DNA from 2 places in the Pseudonocardia adelaidensis genome. Region 2 is predicted to be linked to the other one. Evidence: riboswitches for the same ligand, from Rfam matches in the RefSeq annotation. Region 2 holds a riboswitch; the other holds the start of a gene.
What was found. A riboswitch is a leader RNA that binds a small molecule or an ion and turns the genes downstream of it on or off. The one in region 2 is predicted to bind thiamine pyrophosphate.
Positions count from the first base shown of each region.

Region 1: it holds a riboswitch for thiamine pyrophosphate, as region 2 does, so the genes downstream of both, thiO (glycine oxidase ThiO) here and ABEA81_RS07780 (ABC transporter substrate-binding protein) in region 2, are expected to answer to the same signal.

Region 1 covers NZ_BAABJO010000010.1:248,787-255,333, reverse strand. Annotated here, with positions in the region: gene thiG (thiazole synthase) at 1-633, opposite strand, end outside; gene thiS (sulfur carrier protein ThiS) at 630-830, opposite strand; gene thiO (glycine oxidase ThiO) at 834-1,964, opposite strand; TPP riboswitch at 1,954-2,062, opposite strand; gene thiE (thiamine phosphate synthase) at 2,111-2,779, shown strand; gene ABEA81_RS16250 (hypothetical protein) at 2,795-3,010, opposite strand; gene ABEA81_RS16245 (hypothetical protein) at 3,249-4,565, shown strand; partial or broken gene ABEA81_RS16240 (TetR/AcrR family transcriptional regulator C-terminal domain-containing protein) at 4,634-5,071, opposite strand; gene ABEA81_RS16235 (hypothetical protein) at 5,040-5,363, shown strand; gene ABEA81_RS16230 (hypothetical protein) at 5,329-5,790, opposite strand; gene ABEA81_RS16225 (molybdopterin-dependent oxidoreductase) at 5,790-6,547, opposite strand, start outside.
Region 2 covers NZ_BAABJO010000005.1:64,159-70,705, forward strand. Annotated here, with positions in the region: gene ABEA81_RS07770 (cytochrome ubiquinol oxidase subunit I) at 51-1,463, shown strand; gene ABEA81_RS07775 (cytochrome d ubiquinol oxidase subunit II) at 1,460-2,476, shown strand; TPP riboswitch at 2,520-2,633, shown strand; gene ABEA81_RS07780 (ABC transporter substrate-binding protein) at 2,624-3,640, shown strand; gene ABEA81_RS07785 (ABC transporter permease) at 3,615-4,394, shown strand; gene ABEA81_RS07790 (ABC transporter ATP-binding protein) at 4,387-5,145, shown strand; gene ABEA81_RS07795 (tetratricopeptide repeat protein) at 5,064-5,876, opposite strand; gene ABEA81_RS07800 (LacI family DNA-binding transcriptional regulator) at 5,981-6,547, opposite strand, start outside.

The DNA of each region.
Region 1 (6,547 bases), on a different contig from region 2:
GACGGCGGTGGCGAGCAGCACCGCGTCGCACCCCAGCTCCATCGCCTGCGCGGCCTCGGACGCCGTGCCGATGCCGGCGTCCAGCACGACCGGCACGCCGGCCTGCTCCACGATCATCTCGATGTTGTGCGGGTTGCGGATGCCCAGGCCCGTGCCGATCGGCGAGCCCAGTGGCATGACGGCCGCGCACCCGACGCCCTCGAGCTTGCGCGCGAGCACCGGGTCGTCGTTGGTGTAGGGCAGAACGGTGAACCCGTCGTCGACCAGCTGCTCCGCGGCGTCGAGCAGCTCGATGGGGTCGGGCAGCAGGGTGCGCTCGTCGGCCACCACCTCGAGCTTGACGAGGTCGGTTCCGAGGGCCTCCCGGGCGAGGCGTGCGGTGAGGACGGCCTCGGCGGCCGTGCGACAGCCCGCGGTGTTGGGCAGGACCTCGATGCCGAGGCGCCGCAGCAGGTCGATCACGCCGGTGCCGGTGACGGCGTCGATCCGCCGCATCGCCACGGTGGTGAGGGCGGTGCCGGACGCCACCAGCGCCCGTTCGAGGATCTCCAGGTTCGAGGCCCCGCCCGTCCCCATGATCAGCCGGGACGGGATCTTGCGGTCGCCCACCAGCAGCGATTCGTCCATGGTCATCCTCCCTGCACCGCCGTCAGCACCTCCACGCGCGCCCCGTCGGCGAGCGCGACGGTGGGCCACTCGGCCCGTGGCACGACCTCGCCGTCGACGGCGACCGCGACCCCGTTCTCGGGAGCTCCGAGCACGGCGAGCGCGTCGCGCACGCGCGCGCCGTCGGCGAGCTCGCGCTGCTCACCGTTGATCCACACCTGCACCTGCTACCTCCTTGCGAGCGACAAGCGGGCCGGGTCTGCGGCGCGCACCGGGTCCGGGACGGGGTGGCCGCGCAGCAGCGCCAGCACGGCGTCGGCGGTGACGGGCGCGAGCAGCATCCCGTTGCGGTGGTGGCCGGTGGCCACGAGCAGGCCGTCCGGACCGAGCGCGCCGATCAGCGGCAGGTTGTCCGGGCTGCCTGGCCGGAGCCCCGCGGCGCTCTCCACCAGCGCGTACTCGGCGATGCCGGGCAGGATCCGCTCGGCGTCGCGCAGCAGGTCGCGCACCCCGCCGACGGTGACCTCGGTGTCGAAGCCCTGCTCCGCCTGGGTGGCCCCGATGACGAGCCCGCCGTCGTCGCGGGGTACGACGTAGACCGGCCGGCCGTCCACCAGCGCGCGCACGGTGCGCCGCGGCGGCGGGAAGGCGCCCGCGCGGTGCGCGATCCGCAGGATCTCGCCCTTGACCGGGCGCACCAGGCCGTCGAGCACCGGGTGCAGGGCGGCCGAGTACGCGCCCGCGGCGACCAGCACCGTCTCCGCCTCGACGTCCCCGCCGTCGGTGCGGACGCGCGTGACCCGCGCGCCGTCGTCGACGACCGCACGGGCCGCGTGTTCCACGACCGTGACGCCTGCCCGCTCGGCCGCCGACCGCAGGGCGGCGAGCAGCACCCGGTTGTCGACGGCGAGGTCGCCCGGCACCGAAAGGCCGCCGCGCACGTCCGGCCCCAGCGCGGGCTCGAGGCGGCGCAGCTCCCGGCCCGAGAGCCGCTCGACGTCGCGGCCGAGGCGGCCCAGGAAGCCGGCCAGCGACTCCAGCTCGGCGCGGTCGCCGGTGCCGGTGGCCGCGACCACCGTGCCGTCGGTGCGCAACCCGGCGGGGCGCCCGGCCGCGGCCTCCAGCTCGGCGGCGAACCCGGGCCAGCGCCGCACCGCCGCCTCGCCCAGCTCCAGCAACGCCTCCTCGCCCGGCCACGCCTCCGTGACGGGCGCGAGCATGCCGCCCGCCACCCACGACGCGCCGGATGCGGGCGCCGGATCCAGCACCGTGACCCGCAGGCCGGACGCGGCCGCACGCCACGCACAGGACAGGCCGATCACGCCCGCCCCGATCACCGTCAACGAGTTCGACATCATCTCCGCTCCCTGCGCCGGCATGACCCGGATCAGGTTCGACGGTCGGGATCTGTCGGATCCCCTCTCAGCCCGCAGTACGGGCTCCCGTGCGTCACCTGCCGTTCACCCTACGCCCCGCGGCACCCGTCCGCGTAACGTCGTGGGGCGTGCCTGCCCTCGACGGCGCCACCGTGCGCAAGCGACTGGACGACGCCCGCCTGTACCTCTGCACCGGGGCCCGCCGCCGCACCGGCGACCTCGCGGAGTTCGCCGACGCGGCCCTCGCCGGCGGCGTCGACATCATCCAGCTGCGGGACAAGGGCCCGGACGGACCCCTCGAAGCCCGCGACGAGCTCGCGGCCCTGGAGGTGCTCGCCGAGGCGTGCGCCCGCCACGGCGCGCTGCTCGCCGTGAACGACCGCGCCGACGTCGCCCTCGCGGCAGGCGCCGACGTCCTGCACCTGGGCCAGGACGACCTACCCGTCCGATGGGCCCGGAAGGTGGTGGGCGACGAGGTCGTGGTCGGGCGCTCGTCGCACAGCCCGGACGAGAGCGCGGCCGCCGCCGACGAGCCGGGCGTGGACTACTTCTGCGTCGGCCCCTGCTGGCCGACCCCCACGAAGCCCGGCCGCCCGGCACCCGGCCTCGACCTCGTGCGCACGGTCGCGGGCCGCGCGCCGTCCCGGCCGTGGTTCGCGATCGGCGGCATCGACCACGCCAGGCTCGACGAGGTGCTCGCCGCGGGAGCCGAGCGCATCGTCGTGGTGCGCGCGATCACCGAGGCGGAGGACCCACGCGCCGCGGCGGCGGCGTTCGCGGCGGCGCTGCGCGGCTGACCGCGCCCGGCACGGTCAGCGCGACCGGAGCGCGCGGCGGGCCGCCCAGCGCGCCCGGTACCAGCGGATCGTCCAGAGCCAGCTCAGCCGGTCGGCCCGGCGGTACCGGCGCGCCGCCAGCGGCCGCCTCCGCCTGCTGCGGTGGCTCGTCGTCGCGGTCACGCGGTCGATGGGCGGGCCGCGCAGGACCGAGTCGTCGTCCAGGTCGTCGTTCAGCTCAGCGACGAGCACCCAGGCGGAGCCTGGACGGGCGCCCGACCGCTGCCAGACCCGTTGTCCTGGTGCAGCACCCATCACCGCGGCGGAGTTCACGGAAACCAGCGTCCCGCCCAGCCGCGCGGAAGTCGTCACGGCTCGCGGCCATCCTCACTACCGGCTGGCTGCAGTGCGGTGGGCGGGACTGGCAGGGGGTGGCCCCGTTCGCGAGCCGTAAGGATCACCGCCCCGGGTCCGGGGATAGCGTCCCCCCGTGCCGGCCACCGCCCCGACCAGATCGCGGATCTCCCGGGGCGATCTGACAGCCGTGCTCGCGGCGGCGCTGGTCGTGGTACTCGCGGCGGTGGTGGGCCGGGCACTGCTGGCGGCCGGGGTCGACATCTTCCTGCCGTTCCCGCCGCTGCTCGCCGAGTGGCTGCCGCACATCGGGCCGGGGACGCCGGCGGCGGTCGTCGTCGCGGTCCTGGTCGTGGCCAACGGGCCCGGGCTCGCGGACCGGCTGGCCTGGCGGCCGCTGCTGGGCGCGGCGTACGCGGCCGCGTTCGTGTGGACGCTGGCGCTCGCGCTCGTGGACGGCTGGCAGCGCGGGGTGGTCGAGCGGCTGACCAGCAGCCAGGAGTACCTGCACGACGTGCCCCGCGTGACCGACATCGGCGCGATGCTGCGCACGTTCGCCGACCACATACTCACCGACCGGCCCGGCTTCTGGACCACGCACGTGGGCGCGCACCCGCCCGGGGCGCTGGTCACGTTCGTCTGGCTGGATCGGCTCGGGCTCGGCGGCGGCGGTCCGGCCGGGCTGTTCGTGATGCTGGCCGGGGCATCCGCCCCGGTCGCGGTGGCCGTGGCGGTGCGGGCGCTCGGGGCCGAGCCGGTGGCGCGCCGCGCGCTGCCGTTCGGCGTGCTGCTGCCCGGTGCCGTGTGGGTGGGGGTCTCGGCGGACGGGATGTTCGCGGGGGTGCTCGCCTGGGGCGTCGCGCTGTTGGCGGTCGGGGCCGTGGGGCGCGGCCCACGGGCCGACCTCGCCGCGCTGGCCGCCGGGGTACTGCTGGGCTGGTGCCTGTACCTGTCGTACGGGCTGGTGCTCGGCGGGCTGCCCGCGCTCGCGGTGCTCGCGTCGACGCGCAGCGTGCGGGCGGGCGCGCTCGCCGCCGTCGGGACGCTCGGGGTGGTCGGCGCGTTCACCGCTGCCGGGTTCTGGTGGTTCACGGGGTTCGAACGCGTCCAGGTGATCTACGCGGCCAGCATCGCGGAGACCCGTCCCTACGCCTACTTCGTGTGGGCGAACCTGGCCGCGGTGCTGCTCGCGCTCGGTCCCGCGGTCGTGGCCGCGGCGCGGCGCGCCCCTGCCCTCCCGTCCGGCGTCGCGCTCGTCGCCGGGGCCGCCCTCGCCGCGATCCTGATCGCCGACGTGTCCGGCATGAGCAAGGGGGAGGTCGAGCGGATCTGGCTGCCGTTCGCCTGCTGGCTCGTGGTCCCGTGTGCGCTCCTGCCGCGCGCGCGGTACTGGCTCGCGGCGCAGGCCTGCCTGGCGCTGGTGATCAACCACCTGCTGCTGACGGTCTGGTAGCCCACCCGTAGAGGAACGCGCACGCCCGCCGTGACGGTCTCGACGATCTCCTCCTCCGTCGGCACGGCGCCCCGGTAGGACGGGTTGCCGACCGCGATCATCCGCATCAGCTGGAGGGCGGCGCGTTCCGGGTCGTCGGTGCGCAGCAGACCCCGGTCGGCCAGCTCGCGCAGCCGCTCGGTGAGCGCGCGGAGGACGCGCAGCGGCCCGGTCTCCAGCCACGCGTCGATCGCCTCCTGGGGGATGTGCCCGACCTCGGCGTTGACCTGGCGGACCAGCGCGAAGTGCGCGGCGTGCTCGGCCCGCACCGGTCCCGCGAACGCGATGCCGAACTCCACGAGGTCCGGCTCCGGGTCGACCACCCGGTGCAGGTAGCGCTCGATGATCGCGATCTGGGCGTCGGCGGCCCGCGTGGCGCTGTCCTGGATGACCGCGCGGAAGAGCTCCGCCTTGTCGGTGAAGTGGTTGTAGACGGTGCGCGTCGACACCGTGGCCGCGGCGGAGATCGCGTCGATGCTCGCGCGGGTGTACCCGTCGCGGGCGAAACACCGCGGCGTGCACGGCGGGGTACGCGCCGTCGAGCAGCTGCGCCTGGTGCTGGCCGAGGTGAAGGTCGCGACCGTGCGCAGCCAGGTGGCGCTCGGCACGTTCACCGACTTCGAGCTGACCGAGCCGGGCGAGCCCGGCCGGTGCCGGCCCACCGAGCACGAGGAGAAGGCGCTGCACGACATGGTGGGTGAGCTGGTGGCCTGGTCCGCTGCGCTCAAGCCGCTGCGCGAGACCGCGAACGCGGCCTGACCACCAGCCGCACCGCGTAGACGAGCGCCGAGAGCACGATCATGGCGGCCACCAGCGCCAGCCATCGGCCCAGGTAGGGCTGCTGGTCGAGGCCGGTGGCCGCCAGGTGGGTCGCCCCGCCCTGCCGGACGATGCCCGGCAGGAAGACGAGGAACGTCAGCCCGGCGCCCAGCAGCGGCACCCGCACGTGGTTGACCAGCGGCACCCGGGGCCGGGGCAGCCGGGCGAGCACGCGGTCGGCCAGCGCGTACAGCGGGAACAGCACGAGGTCGTGCACCACGGCTGCCCCGAGGAACCACCCGAGCACGTGCAGCAGCGCCGGGTCACCGAGGAGGAACGACGCGGCGTACGCGGCGAGCGCGAAGCACCCCAGCAACATCAGCAGGTGGGCCGGGCGGGCCCCGTAGCGGTCGGCGAAGCGGCGCATCACGCCTCCCGGAACTCGATCGACCGCACCCACTTCGTGCAGCGGACGCCGGGCAGCGCCGGCACGATGATCCGCGCGGGGAAGCCGTGGTCGAGGCTGAGGTCGACGCCGTTCACCTGCAACGCGAGCAGGCCGTCCGGATCGAGCACCTGCCCCGCCGTCAGCGTCCCCTGGGCGAACGGCCCGTCCTCCAGCGACGCGACGGACGCCGACGCGGGCCGCGGCACGCCGGCGAGCCCGGCGAGGTCGCGGAGGCGCACCCCGGTCCAGGTCTGCATGGTCGACCAGCCCTCGACGCACGCGATCGGCAGCCGGGCGGTGTGCTGGGGCAGCGCGGCGAGCTCCGCGCGGGAGAACGTCCGCGGGGTCGCGCCCGCCAGCGCGAGCGTCCAGCCGGCGGTGGGCACGACGCCGGCGGCCGCCGCGGTGCGGTTGACCGGGAACCCGTTCGGTCCGTCGTCCGTGGTGCGCCCCCGGGGCAGCAGGAACGCGACGTGGCGGGCGGGCCCGTCCAGCACTTGCCCGATCGAGAGCGCCGCGAGCAGCGCCGATCCGCCACCGACCAGTGCCAGCACCCCCCGCCGGCTCATCGTGGGCGGCGCCGGGTCGGGCGCGACGAGGCCGGCGTCGTCCGGCGGCTCGGGCACGGTGCGGGCCAGCGGCGTGGCGAGCTCGCGGCGCAGCGAACGGGAGCGCAGGCCGCGCACCATCGAGCGCAGCTTCAGCGCCACGTGCGCGACGAACGCCGCCACGAACA
Region 2 (6,547 bases):
GCGGCGCGGAGTTCCGCGGGTAGCCCTGCCCCGACGACCGGGGGTGGTGCGTGGGCGCTACGGAATGGGTCGTGGTGGCCGCGACCCCGGGAGACCTCGTGGCTGCGCGCACGCAGATGGGGTTCTCGCTGGGGTGGCACATCGTGATCGCCTGCTTCGGCGTGGGCATGCCCGGCCTCGCCGTCTTCGCGGAGTGGCGAGGGCTGCGGACCGGGGACCCGGCGTGGGAGGGGCTCGCCCGCACCTGGGCCCGCTCCATGGGTGTGCTGTTCGCGGTCGGTGCGGTGTCGGGCACCATCCTCAGCTTCGAGATGGGGCTGCTGTGGCCCGGCCTGATGGGAACCTTCGGCGACGTGATCGGGCTGCCCTTCGCGCTGGAGGGGTTCGCCTTCTTCATCGAGGCGATCTTCCTGGGGATCTGGCTGTACGCCTGGGACCGGCTGCCGCCGCGCATCCACGTGCTCACCGGCGTGCCGGTGCTCGTGGCGGGGGTGGCCTCGGCCTTCTTCGTCGTCACGGCGAACGCGTGGATGAACCAGCCGCGGGGCTTCGACCTCGTCGACGGCCGGGTGACCGGTGTGCGGCCGTGGGGGGCGATGTTCAACCCCGCGACGCCCCCGCAGACCGTCCACATGATCGTCGCCGCGTTCATGGTCACCGGGTTCGGCATGGCCTCGGTCTACGCCGTCGGGCTGCTGCGGGGCCGCCGGGACCGCCACCACCGGCTCGGCTTCCTCGTCCCGTTCACCGTCGCGGCCGTGCTCGCCCCCGTGCAGGTGGTGGTCGGCGACTGGGCGGCGCACTTCATCGCCGACAACCAGGCGCTCAAGCTCGCGGCGATCGAGGGGCTCTCCGAGACCACGGCCGGGGCGCCCCTCTCGCTCGGCGGGATCTACACCGGCGGAGAGCTGCGCTATGCGCTGGAGATCCCGAACGCGCTCTCGTTGCTGGCGCACTGGGATCCGGACGCGGTGGTGCTCGGCCTCGACCAGGCCGCGCCGGACCTGCGGCCGCCGGTCAACGTCGTGCACCTGAGCTTCCAGCTCATGGTCGGGATCGGGTTCGCGCTGGTCGCGCTCGGCGCGTGGCAGGCGGGGAGCTGGTGGCGGCGCCGGGACCTGCCCGGATCGCCGTGGTTCCTGCGCGCCGCCGTGCTCGCCGGGCCGGCTGCGGCGCTCGCCCTCGAGGCCGGGTGGGTGGTCACCGAGGTCGGCCGCCAGCCGTGGGTCGTCTACGGCGTGCTCCTCACCCGTGACGCGGTCAACCCGCACCCCGGGCTCGTGGCCGGTCTGCTGATGGTGCTGGCCGTCTACGCGGTGCTGACGGTCGCGACGGTGACGGTGCTGCGGCGGCTGGCCCGCCGCGGTCCGGTGGCGCCCCAGGAGCGTGCGGGAGAACCGGTGTCACAGCTCCCGGTATCACAGCGTCCCGCGTCACGGCGCCCCGGCGAGGCCGAGCGGTGAGCGCGGCGGACGCGCTGCTCGCGATCCTCTGGGTCGGGCTCACCCTGTACGCGCTGCTCGGCGGCGCCGACTTCGGGGCCGGCCTGTGGGACCTGCTCGCGGGCGGCACCGAGCGCGGCAGGCCGCAGCGCGACCTGATCGAGCACTCGATCGGCCCGGTCTGGGAGGCCAACCACGTGTGGCTGATCTTCGTGATCACGCTGTTCTGGACGGCGTTCCCGGCGGCGTTCGCCCCGTTCGCCGCCACCCTCTACATCCCGCTCACCCTCGCGGCGCTGGGCATCATCGCCCGAGGAGCCGCCTTCGCGTTCCGCAAGGCGAGCGAGGAGCTCGCGCTGCAGCGCGCGTACGGTGCCGCGTTCGCCTTCTCCTCGCTGGTCACGCCGTTCTTCCTCGGCACCACCGTCGGTGCCGTCGCGTCCGGGCGCGTGCCGGCGCGGATCGGCGCGGGCGACGTGATGGGCAGCTGGTGGAACCCGACGTCGGTCACCGCAGGCGTGCTCGCCGTCGGGACGACGGCCTACCTCGCCGCCGTCTACCTGTGCGCCGACGCCCGGCGGGCCGGGCGGGAGCGGCTCACCGAGGGCTTCCGCATGCGGGCGCTCGGCACCGGCGTGCTCGTCGGCATCGCGACGATCGCCGCGCTGGTGGTCGTCCACGCGGACGCGCCCGGCCTCTTCGCCGGGCTGACGGGTCCGGCGCTCCCGGTTGCCGTGGTCAGCGTGCTCGCCGGCGTCGCGTCGCTCGGGCTGCTGGTCGCCCGCCGCTACGTGCTCGTCCGGCTGACCGCCGCGCTGGCCGTCACCGCGGTGCTCTGGGGGTGGGGTGTCGCGCAGTACCCGACCGTGCTGCCCGGGCTGACGGTCGCCGCGGCGGCCGGAGACCCCGCGGTGCTCTCCACGGTGCTGTGGGTCCTCGGGTTCGGGGCCCTGCTCCTGGTGCCGTCGTTGCTGTTCCTGTTCACGGTATTCCAGCGGGAACGGGCGTTCCAGCGGGAACGTGCGGCGCGCTGAGAGCGGCGGGGTGCGCACGATCGGGCGGTACGACGTATTGTCGTGCCGACCCCACGGGAGCCTCGCGTTCCGAGGCTGAGAGGGCGGCAGGACCGGCCGCTGACCGTTCGTACCTGACCCGGTTAGTACCGGCGTAGGGAGGAACTGGTGAAACCCGTACGTGCCCGAGCGCTGGCGGCCCTGTCGGCCGTGCTGGCACTGGTGCTGGCCGGCTGCGGCAGCGGGAGCGGGCCGCAGCCGATCCGCGTGGCACTCGACTGGACGCCGAACACCAACCACACCGGCCTGTTCGTGGCCCAGCAGGAGGGCTGGTTCCGCGAGGCGGGCCTCGACGTGCAGTTCCTGCCGTACAACAACACCTCTCCGGACACGCTCGTCTCCTCCGGCGCCGCGGAGTTCGGCATCAGCTTCCAGGACTCCTTCACGTTCTCGAAGGCGGCGGGCGCGGACATCACCTCCGTGATGGCCGTGCTGCAGCACTGGGCCACGCAGATCGCGGTGCGGGCCGACCGGGCCGACATCACGTCGCCGAAGGACCTCGACGGCAAGACCTACGGCGGCTTCGGCGCGGCGTACGAGGAGCCCAAGATGCGCGCGGTGATCCGGGACGCGGGCGGCACGGGCACGTTCCGGACGGTCGTCCTCGGCACCGCCGCGTACGAGGCGCTCTACGCGGGGCAGGTCGACTTCACGGAGCCGTTCGTCGCATGGGAGGGCATCGAGGCGGAGATGCGCGGGCAGCCGCTCAAGACGTTCTCCTACACCGACTACGGGTTCCCGGACGCCTACAACGTGCTGCTCATCGGCAACTCGCCATGGCTGCAGGCCCACCCCGACCTCGCGGCGAAGTTCGTGCAGGCGGCGCAGCGCGGCTACCAGCTCGCGGCCGACGACCCGGACCGCGCGGCCCAGCTCCTGATCGACGCCAACCCCGGCACGTTCACCGAACCGGACCTCGTCCGGCGCAGCCAGGAGATGCTCGCCGACCGGTTCCTGCGCGACGAGAACGGCCGGGTGGGCACCCAGACGCTCGAGAAGTGGACGGGGTACTCGGGCTGGGTGTTCGGCACGGGGGCGCTGACCGGACCGGACGGGGCCCCGCTCACCCAACGCCCGGACTTCACCACCTGGTTCAGCGATGACTACGTCGCGCCGCCGGCCTGACTCGCGGGTGTTGCCGCGGGTGCTGCCGCCGCTGGTGCTCGTCGTGGCGGGGCTCGTGGCGTGGCAGTGGGCCGTCACCGCGGCGGCGGTGCGCCCGCAGGTGTTGCCCTCGCCCCTGCGGGTGCTGGAGCAGGGCTGGGCGTTCCGCGACCAGATCTGGGCGAACACGCTGCCGACGGTGCAGGTCACCGCGGTCGGGTTCGCGGTGTCGCTGGCGCTTGGCTGGGCGATCGCGGTGGCGGTGGACTTCTCGCCGTGGCTGCGCCGCGCCCTCACGCCGCTGCTCGTCGCCTCGCAGACGCTTCCGATCATCGCGATCGCCCCGCTGCTGATCATCTGGTTCGGGTTCGGGCTGTTCCCGAAGGTCGTGGTGATCGCCCTCGTGACGTTCTTCCCGATCACGGTCGGGCTCGTCGAGGGGTTCGCCGCCACCGACCGGCAGGCCACCAGCCTGCTGCGCAGCATGGGCGCCTCGCGCTGGCAGCAGTTCCGCTACGTGCGGCTGCCCGGCGCCATGCCCCGGTTCTTCACGGCGCTGCGCATCGGGATCACCTACGCCGTCACCGGCGCGATCTTCGCCGAGTACGTGGGCGCGACGGCCGGGCTGGGCATCTTCATGAGCGTCCAGAAGAACTCCTTCCGCACCGACCTCGTGCTCGCGGCCGTGCTGGTCACGGCGCTGCTGTCGGTGGCGCTGTTCCTGCTGACCTACGCCGTGGAGCGGCTCGTGATCCCGTGGTGGCGCCGTGGCTGACGTGAAGCTCGTGGTGGACGGCTTGCACAAGTCGTTCCCGGGCCCACTCCCCGTGCTGGACGGGGTGGAGTTCGACGTGGCGCCCGGCGAGTTCGTCTCGGTGATCGGGCCGAGCGGCTGCGGCAAGTCCACGCTGTTCAACGTGATCGCCGGGCTGGAGACGCCGGATGCCGGGCGCGTGCTGGTGGACGGTGCCGACGCCACCGGGCGCGTCGACCACGTCGCCTACATGCCGCAGCGCGACCTGCTGTTCCCGTGGCGCACGGTGCTGGACAACACGACGCTCGGCCTCGAGGTGGCCGGGGTGCCGCGGCGCGCCGCGCGGGAGCGGGCCCGCGCGCTCTTCGCGCCGTTCGGCCTCGAGGGGTTCGAGTCGGCGCGGCCGCACGAGCTGTCGGGCGGGATGCGCCAGCGGGCCGCGCTGTTGCGCACCGTCGTGCAGGACCGGGCCGTGCTGCTGCTCGACGAGCCGTTCGGCGCGCTGGACTCGCTCACCCGCACCGACATGCAGACCTGGCTGGAGGAGGTCCGCGCCGGCTTCAAGTGGACCGTCCTGCTGATCACCCACGACATCCGCGAGGCGGCGTTCCTGTCCGACCGGGTGGTGGTGCTCGGGCCGCGGCCCACGCGGGTGCGGCGGGAGGTGGTGGTGGACCTGCCGCGCCCCCGTCAGGTCGAGCTGATCACCTCGACGCGGTTCGCCGAGGTCGAGGCCGAGCTGCTCGCGGCGTTGCGCGGTTCCCCGTCCTGAAGCACGCTCAGCAGCTCGTCGTGCAGCGCGACGGTGTCGGGGTGGTTCGCACCGAGCAGCGCGGACGAGTCCGCGAAGGCCTGCCGGAACAGCGCGACGGCCTCGTCGGAGCGGCCGAGCGCGGCGAGGCAGCCCGCGGCGTTCGCGCGCAGGGCGATCGTGTGCGCGTGGCGGGGGCCGTGGGCCTGCTCCGAGTCGTGCAGCGTGACCTCGAGCAGGGTGAGCGCCGACACGACGTCCCCCGCGGCGGCGCGGGCGAGGGCCATCCCCATCCGGGAGACGAGCGTGTCGGGATGGGTGGGCCCGAGGATCCGGCGGCGGTCGGCGGTGACGCGCGTCGACAGCTCGACCGCCTCATCGGCCCGCCCGGCCAGGCGGTAGGCCGAGGCCAGGGCGTCGGCGGCCGTGAGCGTGCGCGGGTCGTCGGCGCCGAACACGCGCACGCGGTCGGTGAGGTTCGCGGCCATCAGCTCCAGCCCGCGCCGGTCACCGGCGGCCACGAGCGCGGCGGCGAGGTTGCCTGCCACCGTGAGCGTGTGCGGGTGGTCGCCGCCGAGCGAGCCGATGCACCCCTCGTGGGCGTCCTCGAACCGGGGCACGGCCTCGGACACCCGCCCCACCGCGAAGTAGCTGACGCCGTCAGCGTTGCGCGCGGCGAGCGCGGCGACGTCCTCCGGGCCGCGTTGGCGGGCGGATCCACGATCGCGTCCCTCGCGCGACCACCACGCCATCGTCGACCCCTTCCCCCAATCGGTGGAGCCAGACGGTACCGATAGGCCCTGGGCCCCTCGACGCGGGTCCCGGGAAAGTGATCATCCCGGCCGGGCGGTCCCCGTCACGCGGGCCTGCTGGCCGGGCGCAGGCGGGTGGAGGCGCGCACCACGAGCTCGGGGGCGAAGACCACCTGCTGGTGCTGGTGGTCCTCCGGCGCCCGGGCCTCCTCGAGGAGCAACGTGGCCGCGGTCCGGCCCAGCAACTGCCGGGGCTGGCTCACCGACGTCAGCGGCACGGCCGCGGCCTCGGCGAACTCGATGTCGTCGTAACCGACGATCGCGAGGTCGTCGGGCACGCGGAGGCCGAGGCGCACCATCTGCTGCAGCAGCCCGAGCGCGACGAGGTCGTTGGCGCAGAACGCCGCCGTGGGGCGGCGCGCCGCGGGCATCCCGGCGATCCGCTCCCCGGCCCGGCGGCCCTCGGCGACGTTGAGCGCCGCCGTCTCCATGATCACGAGGTCGGCGCCGGGCGAGCGGGCGGCCGCCTTCTCGGCGCCGGCGATCCGGTCGGCGACCTGCCCGATCGCCCGCGGGCCGCCGACGAACGCGATCCGCCGGTGGCCCGTCTCGAGGAGGTGCGTGACGGCGAGGTCGCCGCCGAGCACGTCGTCGACGGTCACCGAGCAGCC